DNA from 2 places in the Ochrobactrum sp. P6BSIII genome. Region 1 is predicted to be linked to the other one. Evidence: riboswitches for the same ligand, from Rfam matches in the RefSeq annotation. Region 1 holds a riboswitch; the other holds the start of a gene.
What was found. A riboswitch is a leader RNA that binds a small molecule or an ion and turns the genes downstream of it on or off. The one in region 1 is predicted to bind S-adenosylmethionine.

Region 1 (11,176 bases):
CAAGAGCATCTACCGCCTGATGGGCACGGCAATCGGCGTTGTGGTGGCCGTATTGCTCACAGCAATCTTCATCCAGACGCCAACCTTGTTTCTGCTGGTCCTTGCAAGCTGGATCGGCCTTTGCACCGCTCTTTCGACGGGCTTGCGCAACTTTCGCTCCTATGGCGCGGTACTCGCTGGCTATACGGCGGCCATCGTTGCCATCGACTCGCTGTCCGATCCGGAAAATGTGTTTGAAATCGCCGTATCCCGGTTGATCTACATCGCACTCGGCATCGTCACTGAAGCAATCATTACCTGGCTGTTCAGTACCGACAATCCCTTCGAGGAGGCCCGCGCGCAGCTTGGAAAGTTCATGCGACAGACGGCAAAACTCTGCGCGGAAATGCTCGGCGGGGAAGCTGGAACCGGCGCGCTCCAAACCGCCTATCGCAATGCCATCGCCTTCGATACCGCCATTGAATACAAGGCCGCGAGTTCTGTCACCGTCAGGCGCAGCGTGGGCTATCTCCGTCAGGCCATGGTCGTCACGCTGCAACAGGCATCGGCTGTTCGCGCCATATTGGAAATGCCGCCGCAAACCACCCGTGACGATCCTTTGCTGCTGGAAGCACGAGACGCCATGGCGCGGATTGCGGATGGCGACGAAAGCGTCGATCTGGAAGCCCTTCGCGAAAAGATCATCCGGACGGCGGAAGCAGAAACGGCCGGTAATGCCGAACTCGCATCCGGGCGGCTGATGTTTTTGTACCGCTTGCGCAGCATGCTCGGTTTTCAGGAACAGGCTTTGGGTATCGAGGCCGAACTCGACACAACCCATCCAAAAGCCAACCGTGTTCGCCTGTCCTACCATGTCGACCACACGGCGGCGGTGATCAACGGTATTCGCGCATTCGTGGCTCTGGTCGCGGCATCGGCGATCTGGATCTTTACCGCATGGCCGTCCGGTGCGGGTTTCGTCATTGTCGTTGGTGTGGTCAACGCCCTTTTCGCAACCAGACCAAATCCAGTTGCCAGCGGCACGGAATTTCTGAAGGGTTCCGCCATCGCTGCGGTCGTCGCGGCGATCATGAATTTCGGCGTTTTGCCAGTCATATGGGGCTTCCTGCCCTTTACGATCGTCATTGCTCCAGTGCTGATCTGCGCCGGGCTTGCCATGCGCAATCCTTCGACAATTGCCAAAGGCTCGGCATTCGCAATCTTTTTCTGGGATTTGATCGGACCCGATAACTTCACGCGGGTCGACGCCACCTCATTTCTGAACGGCGTGATCGCGCTTCTTCTCGGCATCGGCATCGGAACGCTTGTTTTCTCGCTGCTCTTCCCGCCGAGCACCCATGCTGCGCAGCGCCGCATGAAACGCGCCATGCGCGACAGCCTGAAGAAAATCGGGGCTTCGCCGCGCTCAATTTCCATCGAGGCATGGATCAGCCAGAGCGCTGACCGCATCTCGCGTCTGCTGGTGACGGAGACTTCGGCTGCGTCACCCGAAGCGCATCAGGATTTGCGCGGCATGCTGGCCGTCTTGAATCTCGGCTCGGCAGCGCTGGAGCTTGCGCAATTGACAGACCATCCGGTGCCGGATGTGCGCATAGCTGTTCAGAATATGCTTCGGACGCTGGCTGTTTTCGAGCCCGCATCGTTGATCGAAACCACTAAGGCTAGTGCAGGCCGGATTCTGGCCTTATCGGAGACCGCCAGCAGCGCGGAAAAAGACCGATTGCTGCATGCAGCAGCGCTCATGCAAGCCATGGCCATGACAACGGAAGCAAATATAGCGTTTCTACGCTGAGCCCTATCCCACAAAAGCAGGCGCCAGTAAGAGATGCATTATTGAGTAAAACAATACTTATTCTTGTAATAAATATTCCAAAAAATCCAAATATTTTAGAAGACGTAAACGATTGGCGGTTACGATCTCCGGTCATATGCTATAGTTAGCTTCAGCAGACTGAGAAGTTTCCGAACACAGACGCGCGTGGATCGCCTCCACCGGTCACATTGCGGAATGCATGGGAATGCCTTTTTCGAGGGACTATTACTTTGGGCGGTTCAAGGCCGACGAGCTGGCAAGGTTGCAGCAAGCCTATATTCAGACTTGCACGGCTATTGGCTGCTGTCCTGTTACCTCGCCCCTGAAGGACGAATTGGTCCGTGAAATCATCCAGATTTACGAGTGCGGCGTCTTCCAACCGGAAAAGATCGCCGAACTCATGAAGCAGATCGAGAGCGTCAAGCACCGTGCGGAAACGAGCCCGACGCTTGATCAGTTCCCCGTCATACACTCCAAGACCGCCTAGGCTCAGTTTACGTGGCTGACGGTCTGACGCTTGGGCTACTCACTCCGCCGCATCTGCCAGATAGCCGAATTGCTGTACATTTTGTGGAGCAGTTACACCCGGCAACAGGCGGTCATCGTCAATCGGCTCACCAAGCTGCGTCGTCACCGGAATGACCCCTGCCCAGATCGGCAACGCGTAATCCGGCTCATCATCCTTCGGCGGACCGGAGCGAACCTTCGCCGACGCTTCGTTCAGCTCCAGTTCCAGAAGCATGGTCGCCTTCAGTTCCTTGGCCATCATCGGACGCAGCCCTTCCCAGCGGTCAGGAAACAGCCCGTTCACGAAGTTGCGCAAGTGCCGTTCCTTCGCCGTGACATCCGTAATCTTCTTCGCAGTGCCGAAAGCCATCACGGAACGATAGTTACAGGAATGGTGAAAAGCAGAACGCGCCAGAACGAACCCGTCCAGGGTTGCGAAGCTGACACAGACTTCCGCTTCCTCGCAAGCTTCCAGCATGCGGCTTGCCGATGAGCCATGCCAGTAGATGAAATTACCTTCCCGCCATACCAGCGTCGGCGACACATAGGGCGTGCCATTGAAGACATAAGCCACATGGGCAAGCGGCTGCGCATCAATGATCGCATGCACGCTGTCCGCATCATAATGGCCGCGATCATGCAGGCGTTTCACTCTGGCTCTTTCTGTGGGGGCATTCGTCATGCTGGTCATTCCCGTCTGCATTTGGACTTTCAATGCACGCAAAATGCCGCCATAGTGGTATGTTGAAAATAACCACTTAAAAGATATAGACCCATGCCACTTATCGCATCGATACCGGAGTTCGGCATTGACCGGACAAGCGATATTCCGCTCGCCGTGCAGTTGGCAGAACAGATAAGGCAGGCCGTTCTCACCGGAAGGCTGAAGCCTGAAAGCCGTCTGCCCTCGACGCGCGCCTTTGCAGAAGAGTTGGGTGTGTCTCGCGCCACGGCGCTGGCAGCCTACGACCAGTTGATCGCGGAGGGGTATCTGGAAGGCAAGCATGGTTCAGGCACACGCATAGCCGCTCAATTGCCGGAAGTGACACTGAAAACCGGGCCAGCCGCCACTTTCAAAACAGCAAAAATCATAACCAAGACAGCGCGTCTCCCGCAGCCTTTTCAGCAAGGCGTGTTCGACAGCGATCATTTTCCCCATGCGGAATGGGGCAAGCTGCTTGGACGCATCTGGCGCAACCCTGACACCAGCCTGCTGAACGGGCACGATCCTTTCGGCTATTTGCCGCTGCGCGCCGCCCTCGCCCGCCACCTGCACGAATGGCGCGGCATGGCTGTTGACCCCGCGCAAATTCTGATTACTGGCGGCAGCACCGACGCGTTTTCTCTGCTCCGTGAAGCCATGTTCGCACCGGGCGACAAAATCTGGATGGAAGAGCCGGGCTATTCTCCCGCCCGAAACATTCTTGGCGGGCAGGGAATTGACGTCATCTCGGTGCCTGTCGATGGCAATGGTCTAGATGTGACAGCGGGACGGCAAGCCGCCATGCATGCACGCGCGGCATTTGTAACGCCTGCCCGCCATCATCCCACAGGCGTAACCATGCCGCTGGCCCGGCGGCTTGATCTTATCGCCTGGGCTCGCGAGAGCGACGCGTTCATCATCGAAGACGACTATGACAGTGAGCACCGCTATATCGGCCAGCCGCTTCCGGCCCTGATGTCGCTCGACCGCGACCGCATTCTCTATATAGGCAGTTTCTCGAAAGTGTTCTCGCCCGTCTTGCGGCTCGGCTTCCTGATTGTGCCTCCACAACTGACAGACAAGTTTCGCACACTTCGACAAGAGCTTTTGCCGCCGCCGTCGCTTCTCGCTCAACCGACGCTGGCGCAATTCATCGAAACCGGCGCCTTCGCCCAGCACATCCGGAGAATGCGTCGTCTCTATGCGTCCCGTCGCAACAAGCTCATCGCGGCATTGTCGCCCGGTGAACCGGCACTTTTCAGGATCGAAGCGCCGCCTGCGGGCCTGACCCTGCTGCTCGCGCTTTCCGACAACCAAAATGATGTGGCACTTGTAGAAAAACTTGCAGAATCCGGGATTAACGTTCAACCGCTCTCCCCGCTCTACAGGTTTTTCCTGCCGCGACAGGGACTTCTCCTCGGTTTCTCAGGTTTTGATGAAGCCCATCTGGAGAAATCTGCAACAGCATTGATAAAAGTCCTCGAAAGCTCAATTTGAACCGCGTGCGTTAGCACTTTCGTAAACTTTGGATTCAGTTTTTGCCGCTACTCTAAACAAAGCAATGACTCGGAAGAGCGTTGCAGCCCATTTGTTTTGAGTACGGGTGCCCATGCGTTCTTCGCCTTCGCGTTTTTTGGTCGTGTCTGCCATTGCGCTCGCTTGCGCCGCCCTGTCGGGCTGCACATCGAGTTCCGGCATCGACAGCATCATGCTCCAGCCGAAACCCTCGGCGGAGATGACCAGTTCTGTTGTGAGGCCAGTTCCGCCCGCAGCCGTAACCGAAACGGCAAGCGCGCCGCGTGCACAGCCGCTTCCCCCGCAAGAAGAAGTGCTCGCCTGGGCCGGACCTGTTCCTGATGGCGGACCGTTCAAGGTTCAACCGCCTGCACCCGTTGCGCCGCAACCGCGCGCGCCCTTGCAGGAGCGCCCCGTCGCGCAGATACCAGCCCCAGCTCCGCAAGCGGCAGCGCCGCGTGTACCTGCACCGCAGGTCGCGGCCTATCCGGCAGTGCGTCTGGAACCGCAAGCCCGTACGGCACAGGACCGCTCCAGAATTTATAGCCACCGCTTCCGTGATGCAAAGCCGATCAATTTTGGCCGTGCGTCACCGCGCAAGCTCGCAGTTCACGGCGTTGACGTCTCGCGCTGGCAGGGCGATATCGACTGGCCAAAGCTGCGCACGCAAGGCGCGAACTTTGCCTATATCAAGGCGACCGATGGTGGCGACCATCTCGACCCGATGTTCCGCAAAAACTGGCGTGAGGCCAAGGAAGCTGGAATCAAGCGCGGCGCTTATCACTTTTTCTACTGGTGCCGTGTCGCCAGCGAGCAGGCCGATTGGTTCATCCGCAATGTGCCGAAGGATCCTGATGCGCTACCGCCGGTGATCGACGTGGAATGGAATGGTGATTCCGCCTGCCGCCGCCGTCCTTCGCCGCAACAGGTGCGCGAGAAGATGCAAGTCTTCATGGACAAGCTTGAGCGCCACTACGGCAAGCGCCCGGTCATCTATACCGCACCGGATTTCTATGACGACAATCTGAGAGGCGCGTTCAACGACTATCCGTTCTGGTTGCGCGCTGTCGCCCAGCACCCATCCAAGGTCTATCCGGGCCGCCCATGGCTGTTCTGGCAATATTCCGGATCGGGTCTGTCTCAGGGCGTGAGCAACAAGATCGACCTGAACGTGTTCCATGGTTCGGAAGCCGAATGGCATCGCTGGCTCGACAGAGTCGGCAGCTGAGTTCGCTTCATCCCAAACAAAAACCCCGGAACTTCCATTCCGGGGTTTTCTTTATTCAGCGGCACTCACTTCTTGCCGATATTTTCCAGATCATACGGCGTTGACTGGTAAATCTCATTGATCCAGTTGCCGAACAGGAGATGCGCGTGGCCGCGCCAGCGATTTTGCGGCGGGCGCGTGGCATCATCTTCCGGGAAATAATTCGCAGGCACCTTCGTTTCTGGCTCGCCCTGGATATCGCGGAAATATTCGTCAGCCAGCGACGTGGTGTCATATTCGACATGGTTGAACATATGCAGCGCGCGATGGTTTGGATCTTCCAGCAGACAAAGGCCGGATTCAGCGCTATCGACGAGAACATTCAAACCACTATTCTGCGGAATGTCCTCCTTGCGCACTTCCGTCCAGCGTGAAACCGGAATGGTGAAATCATCCGAGAAACCGCGCAGATAGGGCGATGCTGGCGCAAGATTCTGCTGGCTGTAGACGCCCGATGCCTTGGCCGGCAGTTCATACTTGCCCATGCCATGGAAATGATGAACGGCGGCCTGCGCCGACCAGCAGATGTTCAGCGAGCGATGCACATGGGTCTGCGTCCAGTCGAAAACACGCTGCAACTCATCCCAATAGGTTACGTCTTCGAAGTTCAAGCGTTCCACCGGCGCACCGGTGATCACGAATCCATCGAAGCGCTCGTCACGCACATCTTCCCACGGGCGGTAGAAAGACAGCATGTGATCGGCGGAGGTATGGCGCGCGACGTGATTGGTTATGCGCACCAGTGTCAGTTCCACCTGAAGCGGCGTCGCGCCCAGCAGGCGTGCGATCTGCGTTTCCGTGGTCGCCTTGTTGGGCATAAGATTGAGCAGGCCGATGCGCAAGGGCCGTATGTCCTGACGCACGGCATCCGCCTCGCGCATGACCATAACGCCCTCGGCCTGGAGAACACTGGTTGCTGGCAGATCGTCAGGAATTTTTATCGGCATGATCGCGTCGGTCCCTAGTTCTGTCAGGTAGACGCGAGTGGCTTTATCCGCATAGTTGCCGGTTTGGCCACATCCTCCCTTGTCAGGGAGTACCACCTTGCCCGGAGCGGCAGGTTGGCGTTGGGCGTCTCCCCAACTCTTGATGTATTCGCACTTCTACTCAAACGCGGACGTTATGGCAATAGCTTTACGTGCAAGCGATGCTGACTGGAACAAATGTCCGCTTTCTGCGTTATTCGAAGTGCCCGCATACTGTCTCAGGCTATCGTTTCGGTTTGAGGGCAACAGGGAGGGAGAAAATGAGCAATATCATATTCTGGACGGGAATCTTGCTTCTGCCGATTTTGGTGGGAACAGCATTCGCCTATCTGCGCCATTATCATCACGAAGACGACTTCTGATTTAGAACCAGAAGCCGTCTGCCGTTCTGAATGTTTCATGCGCTTTCGCGCACGATCTTTATTGTGTCGCTGAAACCAGTGAAAAAGCCACGCCTTTCGGATCAAGACACTGGATGATCCACTCGCCATTCGGCACTTCGGTCGGCCCGAATGTAACCTTGCCACCCTGCGATTTGACGCGTTCGGCAGCGGCGTTCGTTCCATCCACCATGAAGTAAAAGCCCCAGCCCTGCGGCACATTCGGCGGAGCCGTCATGATGCCGCCTGTATCCGCACCGTTTACGCTGAAGATCTTGTATTTGCCCATACCGCCCATATCGAAATCGCGTGCGAGCTTCCAGCCAAACACTTTCTCATAGAAGCCAAAGACTTCCTCGCCGTTCTTGGCATAAAGCTCATGCCAACCGGGATGACCCACCTTGCGCGAACCAAAATCGGCTGGTGGTTCTGGCGGGTCTTTCGGCTCGAAAAGCGCAAAGACTGAACCCTGCGGGTCCGCCACGATGGCAAACCGCCCAACGGTTGGAATATCATAAGCCGATTGAAGGATCTTACCGCCCGCGGCGATAACCTTCTCAGACATTGCGTCCACATCGGCCACACCGATATAACCGAGCCAGCCGGGCTTTGCGCCGCAATCTCCGCTTGGCATATCGGACAGCGCCATCATACCGGCGACTGCACAACCGGGCGCTTCCAGCAGGGTATAATTCACACCGGGGACGCCCGAATCCTTGGTATTCCAACCGACGACCTTGCCGTAAAAATTTGCGGCCTCAGTGGCATCTTCGGTCATGAGTTCGTACCAGACGAACGGTGATGCTCCGTTATTCATTGTCATTCCTCCCAGAATTTGAATTCAGCGTTCAGCTACAGCAGCTGTGCTTTGCCGCTGGCGCAGCATATTCATCGTGGCGTTTCACGAAGTGCATCGTGCTGTCTTCGTTACGCCCTTTCGGTGCACGGTCGAGGATCATCAGCGTGCTGATCCACTCCTCGATGCCACGCGCATAGCTGGAATATGTATGGTAGATCGTGCCGTCATCAGTCTTGATGAAGGCACTCATGCCGGGCAGTTCGTCATGCGCCTGCTCTGGCGCCAGCCTGTCGAAATTGTAGAAAACGCGCCCTTCTTCGATCTCGGCCTTGTCGAACGACACATGGAAGTCAAAATTGAAATCGCCGCCATAAGATGACACCCATGGGAAATGCCAGCCCATGCGCCGCTTATAGTCTTCCAGCTTTGCAAGAGGCCCACGCGATACAGCGACAAGCGTGACATCATGATTGTTGAGATGCGCCAGCGCACCGTCGAGATTATCTGCCAGGAAAGAACAGCCAACGCAGCCCTGCTCCCATTCCGGCCCGAACATGAAATGATAGACGACCAGCTGACTGCGTCCGTCAAAAAGCTCTGCCAGTGTTCGACGCCCAGCCGGGGTGTCGAAGACATAGTCTTTCTCCACCTTGACCCAGGGCAGCGCCCGTCTTTCCTGATTGACGCGATCGCGAAGATGCGTCGCTTCCTTTTCTCTGGCCAAAAGCGCGCGACGCGCCTCAAGCCAGACTTCGCGGGATACGACTTCATTCATGATGCAAGTCCTCCTCCGCCCCCCGGATGGTAAAACGCCCAGTTTATATCGGGATATTTGCTTGACGATTTACATTGATATCAATATTAATGGATCATGTCAAACGTCCCTGAAGTCCCTTTCGAAACAACCCTTTTGGTCAGAGACACCTGCCTCTGCCTGCATGTCCAGCGAGCGGCTCGTGCGCTTGCGCGGCGTTTTGACGAAGCTCTTCGTCCGGTTGGCATGACGAATGGGCAATTCTCCCTGATGATGTCGCTCAACCGGCCTGCGCCACCGCCGATGAAACCAGTGGCTGAATTGCTGGCAATGGATCAGACCACCCTCACCGCAGCGCTGAAGCCCCTGCAAAGACAGGGCTGGGTGGAAATACTGGTCAATCCTGCCGACCGCCGCGAGCGCCTGCTGCAACTGACACCGGATGGCAAGGCAGCCTTGGCTGCCGCAGTTCCCATCTGGACCTCCACGCATGCGGAAATTGAAAAGAACCTCTCGCAAGGCAATGGCGATCAAATCCGAAGCGATCTGATTGCGCTTTCGTTCTAGGATTTCACGCCACAGCCTGAATGATATGCGCCTGAATTTTGGCAGAAACTTCACCGCTGCCATGCTTTTCGGAAAGCACCTCGGTCACATAGTCCGTCGCTGGGGTGAGTCCGCCTGCATTTCTGGCTTCAATTTCCTGACGAAGCAAAGTTCCGTGACAGTAAGCAACGGCAGGGATGCGCGGTGACGAGGCACAGCTTTGCTCGGCGCGTGTCTCGGTCGTGATACTCGAGAAGCCTGCCTCCTCAAGTTCCCTGCGGATAAGCGCCGTGTCGTGATAGCCATGCGGTGTCCGCGCCAGAAAACGTGGTGGATCCTGCGGAAATATCTCGGCAAGCGCACGCGTTACGTCATCCGCGAAGATGTTCTCCTCGATACGATCCCAGACGCTGAACAGAAGCCGTCCACCAGGTTTCAGGACGCGCCGCGCTTCCCGGTAACCGGCAATCCGGTCGGGGAAAAACATCGCACCAAACTGGCAGCAGACCACATCAAAACGCGCAGCTTCAAACGGCAATGCCAAAGCATCGGCCTGCCGCCATTCAATCCGGCTGTCGGGCAGCTGCCGCGAGGCCGCAAAAGCAATCATCGGCTGGTTCAGATCACTTGCGATATAATGGGCGCCGCTGCCCAGTCTCGGTGCCAAAGCACGCGTGACTGCACCGGTACCGGCACAGGTTTCCAGAATGTTTGCGGGGGAAAGACTGACCACACGTTGGGCCATATCAGCAGCGTAACGCTCGAAAATTAACGGCACCATATAGCGCTCGTAATTTTCCGGAATGGAACCGGCGAACACTTTATCGGCTTCCAGCATCTCAGTCGCCTGCATCCTATAGACGGAGGGCGATTATATCACAGAGCAGCCGATCTGAAATCAGCGATGATTCTTCATAACGAATGACATTTTTCGACATCTATTCAATACTATATCAGAAATATCTAATAATTTAATCGAGATGCATCTTCTGTATGAATTCATACAGCACAACGGCCTGATTGTGTTCCTCATCCTTAGCGCCGTAGAGTAATGTCAGCGGCGCATCACCGGCTTTGGCAACCAGTGCTTTGAGGTCCGACAACTTATCTTGCAGTTCGGCATAATAGCGCTTTTGAAACTCGTCCCACTTTGCCGGATCATGATTGAACCATTTGCGAAGATCGGTGGACGGGGCAATATCTTTTGCCCAGAGATCGATGGCGGCCTTTTCCTTGGTCATGCCGCGCGGCCAGACACGATCGACCAGAACCCGATAACCATCGTCGCTTGACGGCGCTTCATAGATCCGTTTGAGGCGAATATCGGTCATGTTGAAATCTCCGCATCGTCGCTACCACCTGGTGTTTTAGCGTAGCGACGCGGAATAGGCGACAACAGAAGCGCCGCGCGGGGGCGCAGCACTTCTGTGTTTCGCAAGGTTACGCGGCCTTGCCGAGCATACCGTGCGGATCAAGCACAAACTTCTTCGCCACGCCCTGGTCGAAGCTCTCATAACCAGCGGCTGCGTCTTCAAGCGAAATGACTTCCGCATTGACGATTTCAGCGATGTTCAGACGGCCGTGCAGGATCGCCTGCATCAACTGCCGGTTATATTTCAGAACCGGCGTCTGCCCCGTATGGAACGACTGCGCTTTGGCCCAGCCGAGCCCGAAGCGAAGCGACAGGCTGCCCTGCTTGGCCGCACCATCCACCGCACCCGGATCTTCCGTCACGTAGAGCCCCGGAATGCCAACCGAACCGGCAGGACGCGTGATTTCCATCATCTGATTCAGCACGATAGCAGGCTGTTCGCCGCCGCTATGGCCTCTAGCCTCGAAGCCCACCGCGTCAATGGCACTGTCCACCTCATTGCTGCCGGTGACTTCCGCAATCATGTCGCCCAGA
Region 2 (11,176 bases), on a different contig from region 1:
CTCGGAAATGCAGCTCGGCCGCAGCGAGACCATCGCCGATACGGCGAAGGTCCTGTCGCGCTATGTGGATGCGATCATGATCCGCACCACATCGCATGACCGCATGCTGGAACTGGCCGAATATGCGACCGTTCCGGTCATTAATGCATTGACCGACGACACCCACCCTTGTCAGATCATGGCCGACGTTCTTACATATGAGGAACATCGCGGCTCGATCAAAGGCAAAACCTTTGCCTGGATGGGGGACGGCAACAACGTCCTGCATTCGCTTGTGGAAGCCGCGGCGCGGTTTGACTTCAACGTCAATATCGCGACGCCGGAAGGCAGCGAGCCAAACCAGCACTTTATTGACTGGGCCAGGGCGCACGGTGCGGACATCATGTCCACGACAGACCCGGAGAAAGCGGCAAGCGGTGTGGATTGCATCGTGACCGACACCTGGGTTTCGATGGGACAGGAAGACCGCGCCCGTGGACACAATGTGTTCATGCCCTATCAGGTCAATGCGAGGCTGATGGCGCAAGCTGATCCGAAGGCGCTCTTCATGCATTGCCTGCCTGCGCATCGCGGGGAGGAAGTGACCAACGAAGTGATCGACGGGCCGCAATCGGTCGTGTTCGACGAAGCCGAAAACAGGCTCCACGCCCAGAAGGCCATTCTGGCCTGGTGCCTGCAAGGCGCGTGATTGGAGTTTTCTGTGGCTGAGGATACCAGCAACATTCATATCGAAGCCGAAAACGGCCAGTCGGGTCCCAAGCTCGATCTGGGTGATTTCGGCTTTGCAGGCGACAATGCGGTCGTGCCCTTCCAGGTGGAAGGGCTTGATGTGCGCGGTCGCGCGGTTCAGCTTGGCACGAGCATCGACGCCATTCTGAAACGGCATAAATATCCCGAGGAAGTGGCCCGCCTGCTGGCTGAGGCGACGGTTCTGACCGTTTTGCTCGGCACTTCGCTCAAATTCGAAGGCAAGTTCATCTTCCAGACCCAGTCCGACGGTCCGGTGGACATGCTGGTGGTGGATTTCAGCACGCCGCATGCTGTGCGCGCCTATGCGCGTTTTGATGATGAGCGTCTGAAAGACGCCATTGCCGCTGGCAAGACAGAGCCGGAAGAGCTGCTCGGTCGCGGCACGCTGGCCTTCACGGTGGATCAGGGCGCCTATATGCAGCGCTATCAGGGCATCGTGGCGCTTGACGGCTCGACGCTGGAAGAAATCGCGACGACTTATTTCCGCCAGTCGGAACAGATCCCGACCGATCTGAAGCTCAGCGTCGCCAAGCTGGTCGAACGGGGTGCCGATGGCAAGCTCGTCGAACAATGGCGCGCTGGCGGACTGATCATCCAGTTCCTGCCGGAATCGGAACTGCGCGCGCGCATTCCCGATCTGCCGGGCGGGGACGGCGACGACAATGAAGCCGTGCATCATCCGGTGGATGACGCCTGGGATGAGGCGCGGTCGCTGGTTGGAACCATCGAAAGCTCGGAACTGACCGATCCGACGATTGGCTCTGAGCGGCTGCTCTATCGCCTGTTCCATGAACGCGGCGTGCGCGTTTTCAACGCCATCAAGGTGGTGGATGAATGCTCCTGCTCGCGTGAGAAAATCCAGGGTGTTCTCGCTGGTTTCACCGCCGAGGAAATTCAGGACAGCATCGAGAACGGCAAGGTTTCGGTGACCTGCGAATTCTGCTCAACGAGCTACGAGTTCGATCCCGCGCTGTTTGCGAAGTAATAAATGAGAATAATGAAAAGCCGGGGCGGTTCAGGAGAGCCGCCCCGGCTTTTTTACGTCTTGTGGTGCAGTTGCGGCTCGGCTTGGCTTAATTCAGCGTGCGGCGCTGCTCGGGCACATCCAGCGAGAAAGCCGGAATATCCACTTCGAATGTGTTGCCGGTCGGGTTTTGCATCTGATAACGGCCAACCATCACGCCGGACGATGTGGTCAGCGGGCAGCCAGACGAATACTGGAACGAGTCACCCGGATCGAGAACGGGCTGTTCGCCCACGACACCGGCTCCGCGCACTTCCTCGACGCGGCCATTGGCGTCGGTAATCTGCCAGTAGCGCGAGCGCAGCTGCACCGTGTCGGACGAATTATTGGCGATTGTAATGCGATAGCCCCAGACATAGCGATTGTCTTCGGGAGCCGACTCTTCTTCCAGATAAAACGGCTCAACCGTTATTTCGATCCCCTGCGTCACCGCCCTATACATCGCATCCGCCTTTATCATGTGCCTGATGTCCACCTATCGCCAAAGTTGCGTTGGAGGTCAACGCGAAGCGGTAATCTGGACAGGGTCAGCGAGGTAGATTTTCTGCGTTTGGATCGTTCTTGCGGGGGATTGCAGCGAAAAGGTCACATTTTTTAAGACGAAACACCGTCTTTTGCATGATCCCGAGATGCTTCAGGATGAAAATGGACAGAAATCGAGCTGATTATCCGGCCCGATTCCATTGAGCCGGATAATCACTTGTCTGTATTTAGCGAACCGCTGCCTTCAGCGCTTCTTCGACGTCTTCCATGAGATCGTCGGTATCTTCAAGGCCGACCGAAATGCGCAGCACGCCATCGGAAATGCCCAGCTCGGCCTTGGCCTCATCGCTGAGGTTCTTGTGCGTCGTGGTGGCCGGATGGGTGATCAGGCTCTTGGCGTCACCCAGATTGTTGGAGATGCTGAACACCTGCAGCGCATTTTCGAACTTGAACGCGGCTTCCTTGCCGCCTTCCAGTTCCAGCGCAATCAGGGTCGAACCGCCGGTCATCTGCTTGGCGATGATATCCGCCTGCGGATGGTCGGCGCGGCCCGGATAGATGACGCGCTTGACGCCCGGCTTGCCTGCGAGAACATCGGCAACGGCAGCCGCCGACTGCGTCATCTGGCGCACGCGCACGGACAGCGTTTCCAGACCCTTCAGCATGATCCATGCATTGAACGGGCTCATACCGGGACCGGTGTGGCGATAATAGTCCTGAAGCGTGTTCTCGACCCATTCGCGGTCCGACAGCACGATGCCGCCAAGGCAGCGGCCCTGACCGTCAATATGCTTGGTGGTCGAATAGACGACGATATGCGCGCCAAGCTCCAGCGGCTTCTGGTAAAGCGGGGTCGCGAAGACATTGTCGACGATGAGCTTCGCACCGGCTTCATTGGCCACCTGGGCCACGGCGGCGATGTCGATGATTTCGAGCGTCGGGTTCGACGGGCTTTCGAGGAACATCACCTTGGTGTTCGGGCGAACGGCGGCTTTCCAGTTTGCGATATCCGAGCCGTCGACGATCGAGATTTCCACGCCATAGCGCGGCAGCAGGGTCTCGACGATATAACGACACGAGCCGAATACGGCGCGCGCGGAAATCACATGATCACCCGCCTGCACCTGACACAGAATGGCGGCGGCGACAGCAGCCATGCCGGAAGCCGTGGCACGGCCTTCCTCGGCGCCTTCCAGTGCGCACATGCGCTTTTCGAACATGTCCGTGGTGGGGTTGGCATAACGCGAATAGATGAAACCCGGATTTTCGCCCTTGAAGCGCGCTTCGGCGGCTTCGGCATCGGGGTAGAGGAAACCCTGCGTGAGGAACATCGCTTCCGACATTTCGGCGAAACCGGAGCGGAGCGAACCGGCATGCACGAGCTGTGTCGCGGGGCGGAACTTGCGGGTAGTCTCAGTCGTCATTTTTCCAACCTGTCAAAAGCTGGTCGGCCGGGACGCCCAAAAGCGTTTAGTGGCATCTCGGCGGCCAATAAAAAACCGGCCCAAAAGGCCGGTAACGAACCGCGGCCCTTTTTAGCGAATTCTTTAACGTGGCTGCAAGCCGGCCGGCCAAATCACCACGGAACACATTTTCCTTATGCCTGTTGTGCAAGGTCGTCAATGCTAGAAGAACCAGATTCGCGGAAAAGCCTGCCTCGTTGGTTTGCAATTGAGTTCGATTCCTGCGGAAAACCCCGTTTCTCCGGGCGCGAAGGGTTGGCATCGGGCCTTTGAGTGGTCAAAGGTCTTTTGAAGAATTGCTCAGACTATGGAGTACGAGGTCGATGGCGCAAAGAGATGCGGGAATTCTGGCGGATGCGGATATCGGTGCGCTGTTCGAAAGCGGTTTGCTGGCTTCGCCGCGCCCATTGGATGCCGACCAGATCCAGCCTGCGAGCCTCGATCTTCGCCTTGGCGCAAAGGCCTATCGCGTGCGCGCCTCCTTCATGCCGGGTCCGGGCACGCCGGTCATCGACAAACTCGAGCGCCTCAAGCTGCATGAGATCGACCTGACCGCAGGCGCGGTTCTCGAAACCGGCTGCGTCTATATCGTGCCGTTGTTGGAAAGCCTTTCGCTGTCGCCGGAACTGTCGGCTTCCGCCAATCCGAAAAGCTCGACCGGTCGTCTCGATATCTTCACCCGCGTGATTGTTGATGGCGCGCAGGAATTCGACAAGGTGCCTGCCGGTTACAAGGGGCCGCTTTATCTGGAAGTCAGCCCGCGCACCTTCCCGATTGTTGCGCGCACCGGTTCGCGCCTGTCGCAGATCCGCTTCCGCAAGGGCCGTGCCCAGCTGGATGAGGCGGAACTCGCCGCGCTGCACGATTCCGAGATGCTGGTGGCTGCTGAAATGCCGAATATTTCCGGCGGTGGCATTGCGCTCTCCGTCGATCTTTCCGGTGGTCCGGACAGGCTGATCGGCTATCGCGGCAAGCATCACACGGCCGTTGTCGATGTGGACAAGCGCGCCGCCAATGATGTGCTCGATTTCTGGGAGCCGATCTATGATCGCGGCGCACGCGAACTGGTGCTCGACCCGGATGAATTCTATATCCTCGTCTCGCGTGAAGCCGTGCATGTGCCGCCGCTCTACGCCGCAGAGATGACGCCTTTCGATCCGCTGGTCGGTGAGTTCCGCGTTCATTATGCGGGCTTCTTCGATCCGGGCTTCGGCCATAGTGCTGCTGGCGGCACGGGCAGCCGCGCGGTTCTCGAAGTGCGCAGCCATGAAGTGCCGTTCATTCTGGAACATGGCCAGATCGTCGGTCGCCTTGTCTATGAGCATATGCTGAACCGCCCGAAGGCGCTTTACGGCACCGATCTTGGTTCCAACTATCAGGCGCAGCAGTTGAAGCTTTCCAAGCATTTTCGTTGACGGCACGAGTAACTCCGCGCAGATATGTGACAAGGGCGGAGGAGAGCGACTGACGTGGCAAACGGAACGGGATTGGATACAAGCCGAAGGCCGGATTTACAAAACGCGCAAGGCGAAGCTCAGCCACGCAGGCTGTCGGTTGGCATTGTCGCGCTGCCGGGTTTTACGCTGACGGCGCTGAGCCTGTTCCTCGATCCCTTCCGTCTGGCTGCCGATGATCGTGACAAGAGCCGCCAGATCCGTTGCGCCTGGAAAATCTGTACGCTGTCCGGCGATCCGGTTGCGTCCAGCTCCGGCATGGTGATCGAGCCGACGGCTCCCATCGGCGAACTCGACGAATGCGATTATGTCGCCGTCGTCGGTGGGGTGCTTGCCCAGTATCGGCCACGCCAGCAGGCATTGATCGATCTCATCAAGCGCGCCGACAAGCGCGGCAAGACCGTTGTGGGGCTTTGCACCGCCGCTTTCCTGCTTGCCGAGGGCAGCCTGCTCGAAGACCGCAATTGCTGTGTGAACTGGTTCCACCGCGACGATTTTCTCGACCTGTTCGACGGCTATACCGCCGACACGACCAGCCTTTTCCACCGCAGCGGACGGCACTATACCTGCGCGGGCGGACTGGGAGCGGCGTCGCTGGCTCTCTCGATCATCCAGAACGAGATTTCCGAAGAATTGGCGCGCAAGAGTGCGTCGATCCTGATGATCCCTTACGAGCTGGTTCGTTCCGAACAGCCCGCGCTCAGCTTCAACGGCGTGCGCTCGCCGATGATCCGCAAGGCCATCCGCATTTTCGAGGAAACGCTGGAAGACCCGGTGCCGATGATCGATGTGGCGCGCAGGCTTGGCATCTCGGTGCGGCAAATGGAGCGCGGCTTCCGGCTGGCGCTGGAACGCACGGCCTTCGAAGTGCGCGAAGAATTGCGCGTCAAGAAGGCAAAGGAACTGCTGGCCGAAACAGGATTGTCGCTTCTGGAAGTGGCCGTCGCCAGCGGCTTTACCGATACGCGCAGCATGAACCGGTCCTTCTCGCGCCAGAAGCAGAAGGCTCCACGCGATTATCGTAAGCAAAGATAGAGCCTGTTCCAAAAGTCGCCCTGTGTGGCTGCAAATGGCAATTTTCTACGTTCCGGTGCTCACCTACCTTTAAGTACGCTGCGCTCTGGTACTCGAAAATCACCATTTTTTCGCACACATGCCGCTTTTTGATTCAGGCTCTCTAGGTTCAGACGCTGAAAACTTGCGGATGTCATCATCACAGCCTATGTCTTGCGCGATGAATCTGTCCGCATGGCGGCAATCGAGACGCAGGAGAGTTGCATGTCTGATGGTGTAAACCGTTTTCTTGGCGATACGCCTGCTCGCATCATTGTCAAGCTGGTGCTGATCTCGCTGGTGGTCGGCGTTGTCATGAGCGCGTTCCACTGGACGCCCTATGACATTCTGTGGGGCATTCGCGATTTCTTCCTGCGCCTGTGGAATATGGGCTTCTCCGCTGTTGCCCGTTTTGCGGATTATCTCATTTTGGGCGCAGCCGTTGTCATCCCTGCCTTTATTTTGCTCCGTATCCTCAGCTATCGCAAATAGCAGATATTGGCAGCAGGTTAGGAGCATTTCCAGCAAAAGTGCGAAGCGGTTTTGCGTTGGACAATGCGGCAAATAAAGACATTCGGACGATGCAGCAAAAACAAGGATTTATGCTTTCCCGGCGTGGCTTTCTGGTGCTGGCCGGGGGTGCGGTTTCGCTCTCCGCCTTGCCGTTCGGTGCGGCGGAAGCGGCGACGAATGTGGTGAGCGCCGGCGATCCCACCGGGCTTTTCAACGCCATCCGCAAGTCACATGGCCTTTCGATGATGGCGACCGACTCCAAGCTGGAACAGGCTGCGCTTTATCAAGCAAAGCGCATGGCAAGCTATGGCAAGATCGGCCACAGCGTGGGCTGGGGCAATGGGTTCGTTGCGCGGTTGCGTCAGGCGGGCATTCGCGGGCCAGCGGCTGAAAACGTCGCATCCGGCCAGTCGAGCACCGAGGCGGTATTCGATGCCTGGATGAAATCGCCCGGCCATCGCAAGAATATGCTCGATCCCACATTCAGCCATTACGGCCTTGCCTGGGCAACGCCGGAAAACAAGCCCAATCGGATTTATTGGGCGATGATGCTGGGCCTCTGACACTGCAGTGCAGCTCGTGATTTCTCCTGACAGATAGCTGTCAGGAGCTGCGACAATCTATTGGCCGAATTTTCTGTAGTTTCGAGCGATTCCAGAGTAGACGTTCTCGAACAACAGGCATGAATTCGGGGACAGTTGACTATGGATCAGTCGCAGCGCGTTGGAAGCGTTACGAGGCCGTTCGATGTGACGCATCGCATGGTCATGCTGATCGCTATTCCCATGACACTTGCCGCCGTCACGACGCCGCTTCTGGGCCTCGTCGATATGGGCGTGGTCGGCCAAGTGGGCAAGGCCGAGCTGATCGGCGGATTGGCCATCGGCGCGCTGGTCTTCGACTTCCTGCTATCCATGTTCAATTTCCTGCGCTCCGGCACCACCGGTCTGGTGGCGCAGGCCATGGGTGCTGAAGACGCCGTCGAAGAACAGGCGATCTTCTGGCGCGCCATCATCATCGCTGTCGCAGCTGGCGTGCTGATGATCCTGACACTGCCGCTGACACTGGCGGCGGCCTCGAGCTTCATGCATCCGACAAGCGCAACCCAGGAAGCCATGGCGACCTATGTGTCGATCCGTATGCTGGCGGCCCCGGTTGCTCTCATCAATTACTCCGTTCTGGGGCTGGTGCTCGGGCGCGGGCATGGGTTGCTCGGCCTTGGCCTTCAGGTTCTGCTCAACGGCATCAACATTGTGCTGTGCATTGTTCTCGGTCTGGAACTCGGCTGGGGTGTGACGGGCGTGGCATGGGCCACGGTCACCGGCGAAACGGTCGCGGCGGTTGTCGGCCTTTTTCTGGTGGTCCGGCATTTCCGCAAGGACGCAACCAAGCGCCCGAGCCGCCAGCGCATTTTCCAGAAGGAAGGCATTGTGCGCATGTTCGCGGTCAATCGCGATATCATGATCCGCTCCTTCCTGCTTTTGACGGCTTTTGCCTTCTTCACACGGGCGGGTTCCGATCTCGGACCGGTGACGCTTGCGGCCAATGCCGTGCTGATGAATTTCTTCCTCGTGGCAGGCTTTTTCCTGGATGGCATGGCCGCCGCCGCCGAACAGATTGTCGGGCGGTCCATTGGCGCGCGCTATAGCCCGGCCTTTGTGCGCGGCGCGAAGCTGACCTTTGTCTGGGGGCTGGTGATGGCGAGCATCATCGCCTTCGCGCTTCTGGTTTTCGGTGACCCAATCATCGGCCTCTTGTCCAAAGCCGAGGATGTGCATGCCGAGGCGCTCAAATATCTGCCATGGGCCGCACTGACCGGTATGACCGGGCTGCTCGCCTTCCATATGGACGGTGTCTATATTGGGGCCACATGGTCGCGCGACATGCGCAACATGATGTTCCTGTCGCTGGCTTTCTTCATGGCCGTGCTTTATGCGGCAAAGCCCGCGATGGGCAATCACGGGCTTTGGCTGGCGCTCAATCTGTTCCTGTCGGTACGCGGCATCACGCTTCTGGCGATGCTGCCGCGCCGTTACAGGCTGGAATTCACGAGATAATCAGGCGGGCAACTGACGCGCTGCCCAGTCTTTTGTGTCGCGGTCGCGCAGCTCGGTGATATTGGCAACGCCTTCGCGTTTGACCGCTGCCGACAGCCCGCGCAGGATATCACTTGGCAAGCCGGGGCCGCGATAGATGAGCCCCGTATAAAGCTGCACCAGATCTGCTCCGGCCTTGATCTTGGTCAGGGCAGTTTCAGCGCTGTCGATGCCGCCAACGCCGATCAGCGGCATGTCGGGGCCGACGCGCTCACGCATGCGGGCCAGCACTACGGTTGACCGTTCGAACAACGGCGCACCGGAAAGTCCGCCGGTTTCATCACGGTTTTCGGCGTTTTTCAGCCCCGTGCGCGACAGGGTCGTGTTGGAAACGATGATCCCGTCCAGCTTCTGCTCGGTGGCCTCGGCGGCAATATCGTCCAGTTCCTCATCGGCCAGATCAGGTGCGATTTTGAGGAAGACCGGACGCTTCAGCGTGCACATGCTGCCTTCTTCGTTACGCGCTTCCAGCACGCGGCTCAAAAGCTCGCGCAAACTGTCGCGCGCCTGAAGATTGCGCAGGCCCGGCGTGTTGGGCGAAGAAATATTGACGGTGAAATAGCGCGCCAGCTGGTAGAACCGGCGAATGCCCGCCACGTAATCGGCGATGCGATCTTCCGCATCCTTGTTGGCGCCGATATTGACACCGACAATGCCGCTCTTGCCTGCGCGCTGCGACAGGCGCTTGAAAGCGGCCTCGTGGCCTTCATTGTTGAAGCCGAGGCGATTGATGACGGCCTTGTCATCCACGAGGCGGAAAATGCGCGGACGCGGATTGCCGCTTTGCGGGCGCGGCGTGATGGTGCCGATTTCGGTGAAGCCGAAGCCGAGCTTCAAAAGCGCATCCGGCACTTCGGCATTCTTGTCATAGCCGGCGGCCATGCCGAGCGGATTGGGAAACTGCAATCCCGCAACCTTCACGGACAATGCGGGGTCGCTCGGCGCGTTGCAGCTTACGAGCCCGGTCTTGAGCCCGGCAATGGACAGGCCATGCGCCTGTTCGGCGTCGAAAGAGAAGAGGGCGCGTCGGCCGAGAGTTTCAAAAAGTCCGCTCATTCGTCTTTCAGCTCCGGGAAAATATGAAGTCCGTCATTATCGAGTGGCAGAGGCTCGACAGTCACGACCGCATCAAGCGGAAGGTCCGCATAGAGATGAGGAAAAAGCGCGCCGCCGCGCGAGGCCTCATATTTAAGGTTTTCACCAAGACGGGTCGCGTCCACGCTCACAAGAACCAAGTTGTTCTGGTGCGCAAAATGCTTAGCTGCCGTTTCGCGCACCTGTGTTGCAGTAGAGAAATGGATATAGCCATCGGCAATATCAACCGGCGCGCCCGTAAAGCTTCCCGCCTTTTCCGCTTGCGCCCAGAGTTCGCGCGGGGCGATCTTGTAGATGATCTTGTTGGTCATGGCTGCTCTCTAGACCGAAATTGTCAGGAAATCAAAGACCCAAAGCATTTCCAGCAAAAGTGCGAAGCGTCTACATGGGGAAATCAGTCCACTGGACTGATTTCTGATCCCGCTTCGATGCGCGGGATAATGCGTAAAAGCAAACACCTGAAACGGTTTGCATGATTTCGTTCTTAATTGGAACCGCTACAGGTGTTCGATTTTCGTCGCAAAGCTCCCATATGATGACAGGAAGCCAAAGGGAGATCGGATTATGTCGAACAAAAACACCTTTTTTGCTGCGCGTCCCGTCATCCGCAGTCTGGCGGCGGTGGCTCTGGTTGCGCCGGTTCTAACCGCATCCGGAGCAGTGGCGCAGGAAAGTGGCCGTTATCGTCTCGAACAGACCGAAACCGGCTATGTGCGTCTCGATACCAAGACCGGCGCGATTTCTGTTTGCACTGAACAGTCGCAGGGCCAGATGATCTGCAAGATGGCGACGGAAGATCGCGAGGCTTATGAAAACCATCTGGCGGATTTGCAGGATCGCGTGAAAGTGCTGGAAGACCGGCTGGCTGCCATCGATCAGAAGGGCAGCGGCAACACGGCATCTAGCTTGCCGAGTGAGCAGGAATTCGAACAATCCATGAGCTATATGGAGCGTTTTATGCGCCGTTTCATGGATATTGCCAAGAGTTTCGAGAGCGAGCCGGAAAAGCCCGCCGAAACAACGCCGACACCGCCCGGTGGGCGAACCTGATCAGGACTGAATAGCAAAAAGGCGCCGAATGGCGCCTTTTCCGTATGTGGCTCTAGGCTGCGAAGCGCTTTGTCGCTTCGATCAGCTCATGCACGATGCCCGGCTCGGTCACGGCATGGCCGCTATCCTCGACGATCTTCAGGTCGGCTTCCGGCCACAGTTTCTTGAGCTGCCATGCATTGATGAATGGCGTGC

Region 2: it holds a riboswitch for S-adenosylmethionine, as region 1 does, so the genes downstream of both, FHW00_RS10925 (O-succinylhomoserine sulfhydrylase) here and metA (homoserine O-acetyltransferase MetA) in region 1, are expected to answer to the same signal.

Annotation. Positions count from the first base shown of each region.
Region 1 covers NZ_JACGXB010000002.1:395,695-406,870, forward strand. The annotation lists gene FHW00_RS04190 (FUSC family protein) at 1-1,792, shown strand, start outside; gene FHW00_RS04195 (hypothetical protein) at 2,019-2,300, shown strand; gene FHW00_RS04200 (pyridoxamine 5'-phosphate oxidase family protein) at 2,340-3,002, opposite strand; gene pdxR (MocR-like pyridoxine biosynthesis transcription factor PdxR) at 3,096-4,520, shown strand; gene FHW00_RS04210 (glycoside hydrolase family 25 protein) at 4,633-5,766, shown strand; gene metA (homoserine O-acetyltransferase MetA) at 5,832-6,752, opposite strand; SAM-I-IV-variant riboswitch at 6,794-6,903, opposite strand; gene FHW00_RS04220 (VOC family protein) at 7,212-7,988, opposite strand; gene FHW00_RS04225 (DUF899 domain-containing protein) at 8,020-8,748, opposite strand; gene FHW00_RS04230 (MarR family winged helix-turn-helix transcriptional regulator) at 8,842-9,291, shown strand; gene FHW00_RS04235 (class I SAM-dependent methyltransferase) at 9,296-10,108, opposite strand; gene FHW00_RS04240 (DUF488 domain-containing protein) at 10,242-10,601, opposite strand; gene fdhA (formaldehyde dehydrogenase, glutathione-independent) at 10,711-11,176, opposite strand, start outside.
Region 2 covers NZ_JACGXB010000006.1:234,673-245,848, reverse strand. The annotation lists gene argF (ornithine carbamoyltransferase) at 1-688, shown strand, start outside; gene FHW00_RS10935 (Hsp33 family molecular chaperone) at 701-1,735, shown strand; gene apaG (Co2+/Mg2+ efflux protein ApaG) at 1,824-2,216, opposite strand; gene FHW00_RS10925 (O-succinylhomoserine sulfhydrylase) at 2,485-3,681, opposite strand; SAM riboswitch at 3,771-3,850, opposite strand; gene FHW00_RS10920 (2'-deoxycytidine 5'-triphosphate deaminase) at 4,044-5,135, shown strand; gene FHW00_RS10915 (GlxA family transcriptional regulator) at 5,208-6,209, shown strand; gene FHW00_RS10910 (DUF6460 domain-containing protein) at 6,453-6,719, shown strand; gene FHW00_RS10905 (CAP domain-containing protein) at 6,809-7,303, shown strand; gene FHW00_RS10900 (MATE family efflux transporter) at 7,445-8,797, shown strand; gene FHW00_RS10895 (quinone-dependent dihydroorotate dehydrogenase) at 8,798-9,892, opposite strand; gene FHW00_RS10890 (DUF952 domain-containing protein) at 9,889-10,242, opposite strand; gene FHW00_RS10885 (hypothetical protein) at 10,496-10,981, shown strand; gene pip (prolyl aminopeptidase) at 11,034-11,176, opposite strand, start outside.